2 regions of the Mesorhizobium sp. M1004 genome follow, and region 2 is predicted to be linked to the other one. Evidence: predicted binding sites of a transcription regulator. Region 2 holds the regulator's gene; the other holds the start of a gene.
The links. Region 2 encodes LexA, which represses DNA repair genes until DNA is damaged. Its sites were predicted from a motif close to TGTTCNNNNTGTGTTCNG; they were not measured.
Positions count from the first base shown of each region.

Region 1: NKH54_RS28005 (ImuA family protein) is a predicted target of LexA. The motif match lies at 671-688, and genes of this name have one in related genera.

Region 1 covers NZ_JAMYNB010000018.1:2,005-4,401, forward strand. The annotation lists gene NKH54_RS28000 (metallopeptidase family protein) at 59-481, opposite strand; gene NKH54_RS28005 (ImuA family protein) at 711-1,763, shown strand; gene NKH54_RS28010 (DUF6504 family protein) at 1,705-2,397, shown strand, end outside.
Region 2 covers NZ_JAMYNB010000005.1:106,581-108,977, forward strand. The annotation lists gene NKH54_RS12030 (GntR family transcriptional regulator) at 1-156, shown strand, start outside; gene lexA (transcriptional repressor LexA) at 360-1,142, shown strand; gene NKH54_RS12040 (ComEC/Rec2 family competence protein) at 1,136-2,397, opposite strand, start outside.

The sequences.
Region 1 (2,397 bases), on a different contig from region 2:
TTATATCAAAACTTGTATAATTTCACAAGCAGGCTCGCCACCTGAATATCGCACAGCCTTACTCCGCCGCCTCTTCAAGCTTTTCCATATCGTCGTCCGACAGGCCGAAATGGTGGCCGATCTCGTGGATCAGCACGTGGGTGACGATGTCGCCCAGCGTCTCTTCGTTTTCGGCCCAATAGTCGAGGATGGCGCGGCGGTAGAGGGTGATGCGGTTCGGGCCTTCGCCGGTCTGCGGGTTCCAGCGCTCGGCGATGCCGCGGCCCTCGAACAGGCCAAGCAGATCAAACGGTGTCTCCAGCGACAGATCGTCCATGATCTCGTCGGTCGGGAATTCGGCGATCATGATGACGATCTCGCCGGTCAGCTTGCGAAAATCGTCGGGCAGATGTGCGTACGCCTCCAGCGCCAGAAACTCGATCTCCTCGATCGAAGGCGAGAGTTCATCGTGCCAGGTGCGGGTCTTGTAGATGCGGGCCATGCTTTGTCCTTTGATCCGGCATATAGGCTTTCCCTCCGGACTCGGCAAATGGACCGGGTACCTGGCCAATGACTGTTTCTTTGCGCCGAATGGCTGCGACCAAAGTCCAAGGTTGGCCTCGTCACCTTTGATCAAGGAATAAATTCCTTCTGACTCCGCTTGACTCTTCCGGCACCCTCTGGAATCTATAGGAACATAACAGGAACAGTTGTGAGAGAAATTGACCGTCATGGCGACATCAGCCGTGGCGCGGGAGACTGTTTTTGCCCTGCGCCGCCAGATCGCGAAGATCGAGGGAACGCTGCCCGAGCGCCTGGCCGCGCCGGCTGGCGAGGGGCTGCGCGCGGGTCCTGGCGGCGGTCTCGACGCCGCGCCTGAACCCGATGCCGATGTCACCATCATCCGGCGCGGGCTTGCCGTGGCTTCGCCGGATGCTTTCCTGGCCACCGGCGTCGAGCGCCTCGATGCGGCCCTCAGCGGCGGCCTTCCGAAAGCCGCCTTGAGCGAAATCCATGGCCTTGAGACCCGCAATGCCGGGGCCGTCGCCGGCTTTGTGCTGTCGCTTGTCAGCCTGATCCTCAAGGGCCAGCCCTTGCCCGTGCTGTGGATCGGCACATCGGAGATTTTTCGCGAGGCCGGCTTTCCCTATGCCAGGGGATTGCAGGGCATTTTCGGTATCGCACCGGAGCAATTGCTGTTTTCCGAGGCGCCGAAACTCACCGATGCGCTGTGGGTAGCCGAGGAGGCCGCGAAGATGACGGCGCTCGCCGCAATCATCCTCGAAATCCGTGGCAGCCCGCAGCGGCTCGACCTCACCGCGACGCGCCGGCTGCACGCGCGCGCCCAAAACGCCGGCCGGCCGGTGTTCCTGCTGCGCCAGGCCGGCGAAGCCGAGCCGACCGCCGCCCCGGTGCGCCTCATCGTGTCGGCTGCACCAGCGGCGAGCCGCCGGACGATCGCCGGGTCGCTCGCCGGCTCGATCGGCCGGCCTGCCTTCACCGTCAGCATCGGCAAGAGCCGCACCGCTCTGCCTGGACAATTCACACTGGAGTGGAATCCCGATGAACACGCATTCGAAGAAAGAAAGCCCCGCGAAAAACGGGCAGAGAATTCTGTCGCTGTGGTTCCCGCATCTGGCGGCAGAACGGATCCTGCGCCAGCGCCTGGGACGGTCGTGGCGTTCCCGGCCTTCGGATCATCTGCCGCCATCTCACCCACCGCTCGTGATCAGCCATCGCGACCGCAACGCCCAGCGCATATCGGCCCTCGACGAGCGGGCTGAGGCGCTGCATCTGAAGCCTGGCATGGGCATTGCCGACGCCCGTGCCATGCATCCCTCGATCGACATTGTCGAGGCCGATCCGGAGGCCGACCGCCGGCTGCTCGAAGGCCTCGCCGACTGGTGCGACCGCTATACGCCGCTGGTGGCGCTTGACGGCGTCGACGGGCTTTATCTCGACGTCACCGGCTGTACCCACCTGTTCGGCGGCGAGCACGCCATGCTGGACGACATCCTTGCGCGGTTTTTCCAGCAGGGTTTCGATGTCCGCGCCGGGTTGGCCGCGACGCCGGGTGCAGCCTGGGCGGCAGCGCGCTTTTGCGGCGACCGCATCGTTGTCTCCGGCGAGGAGGAAGCGCTGCTCGCCCCCTTGCCGCTGGCCGCACTGCGCATCGAGGCCGATATCCGCGCCAGCCTGGAAAGCGTCGGTCTGCGCACCGCCGGCGCGGTCATGGCAGCGCCGCGAGCGCCGCTCGCCCGCCGTTTCGGCGCGACCTTGCTGTTGCGTCTTGACCAGGCGCTCGGCCGCCTCGACGAGGCGGTATCGCCGCGCCTGCCGGTGGCCCCGCTTTCGGTCGAACGCCACCTGGCCGAGCCGGTCGTGCTGACCGCCGAGATCGAACGGCTGGTGCTCTTG
Region 2 (2,397 bases):
CATACCGCCCTGATGGAAGCGGCCCTCGATCGCGACGTCGAACGTGCGAAAACTCTGATGACCGCTCACATCGGCTACACGCTGCAGGTCTATGCCCAGAGCGAACCCGGCGCGGATGCTGCGCAGCCCCGTCCGAAAAGGAAGCGGCGGTCGTAGCCGACGCGCAGGGCACTTTGGCTTCGTTTCACCCGTTGCCGGAAAATGGGCGCAGGCGGCGCTCGCAGCGCCGAACGTTACGCTGAACAAAACGTCAACACATTCATTAAACTTTAAAAGGTTGCGGAACACAACTGGAACAGATAGTGTTTGTTCTGGGTTTGTTTTTTCTGATTCTGATTTCAGAACCCTTGGGGGCCGCGATGCTGACGCGCAAACAACATGAGCTTCTGATGTTCATCCATGAACGCCTGAAGGAGAGCGGAATCCCGCCGTCCTTCGACGAGATGAAGGAAGCGCTCGACCTCGCCTCCAAGTCCGGCATCCACCGCCTGATCACGGCGCTTGAGGAGCGCGGTTTCATTCGCCGGCTGCCGAACCGGGCGCGCGCGCTGGAAGTGCTGCGGCTGCCCGACTCGATCGCACCAGGCCTCAATGCGGCGAGGAAGTTTTCGCCGAGCGTGATTCAGGGCAGTCTTGGTCAAACCGGCCAAGGGCAAGGCGGCCAAGGACAAGGCGCGATGGGCCAAGGCGGTCTCGGCCGCCAGATCAAGCCGGGCTCGCCGTCGCGTTCGATGTCGGCCGGCAATGACGATGCCGTTTCCGCGATTTCAATCCCGGTTATGGGACGCATCGCCGCCGGCGTGCCGATCGACGCCATCCAGCATCAGACCCATTCGATCTCGGTGCCGCCCGATATGATCATGGGCGGCGAACACTACGCGCTCGAGGTCAAGGGCGATTCGATGATCGAGGCCGGCATTTTCGATGGCGACACGGTCATCATCCGCAATGCCGACACAGCCAGCCCCGGCGAGATCGTGGTGGCGTTGGTCGACGATGAGGAAGCGACCCTGAAACGCTTCCGCCGCAAGGGCGCCTCGATCGCCCTGGAAGCCGCCAACCCGGCCTACGAGACCCGCATTTTTGGACCGGACAGGGTGAAGGTGCAGGGCAAGCTTGTCGGATTGATCCGGCGCTACTGAGCCGGCTTGGGTTTGTATTTTTCACGCTGGTTGTAAGGCGGCAGGCCGCGCGCTTCGCGGGAGAAGCGGCGTTGCTCGTGCCAGGGGCGATACGGCTTGTCGACAGCGAAGCGGATGGTTGGCGCTGCAGCTGCCGATTGCGGATCGAAGAAGACGGCGGCGCTGCCGTCGCGGGCCAGCTGTTTCTTCGTCACGACCAGCACCAGCGGGTCGCGGCACGGATTGTAGGCGGTGGCGTCATCGATGACGATCAGGCTCGCGAAGGCACAGGCCGGCCGCGCCGTCTTGCGGTCTTTCGCAAGCGCTACAATGGCTCCGGAAGGGTGCCGGGCGATACAGAGATCGCCCATGCAATAGAAGGGCGACCCGGGCGGCAGATCGAGCGGATCGAGATCGAACCGCGTATCTGTTGCCTCGAAAATCTCGGGCGGGATAATGGTTTCGGCCCGCAGCGCCCGTTTCCAATTGTCCGTGGTGAATTCGTTGGAGCGTTCGCGGTTGAGGGCGAGTTCGCCGCCACCTATCGGCATGGCCACCAGATGTGCGTCCTCGGATATGAGCACGTCGGGCGTAAGCACCTGCGGCACCGTCAACAGGCCGGCCAGCGCGAAAAGCACGGCCGCCAGCCTGAGCCAGGTGGTGGCCATGGTGGCGATGACGAGGGCGACCGCCACCAACAGCACCGAGCGGATGGAGATCAGCCCGACGGCGTCGACCGGCGAGCGCTCGGAAATCCAGGCCGATATAGCGATCATCGCCATCAGACCCTTGCCCATCACATAGAGGAACGGCCCGTCGGCGCCGAACGGCATCGCCAGTGCGCTGAGCACGGCAAAGGGCATGACGATCAACGAAACAATCGGCATCACGGCCAGATTGGCGATCAGGCTGAGCGGCGACACACGCTGAAAATGCCAGATGGCGAACAGCAAGGTTGCACTGCCGGCGATGATCGAGGTCATGGCGAGGCCGCCCATGGCCAGCGCGAATTTTCGCGACAGGAAGCCGACGAAGGAGCGCTTTGCCAGCGGCGTTCTCACCTTGTCGGCGCGGTAATCGGCCCAGCCGGCATAGGCGCCGACAAGGGCGGCGGTGGCGGCAAACGACATCTGGAAGCTGGGACCGACCACCTCGTGCGGCGACACCAGGATGACGGCAATGGCGGAGATCGCCAGATTGCGCATGGTGAGCGCGGCACGATCGAAGAGTACCGCGACCAGCATGACCGCTAGCATGATGAAACTGCGCTCGGCGG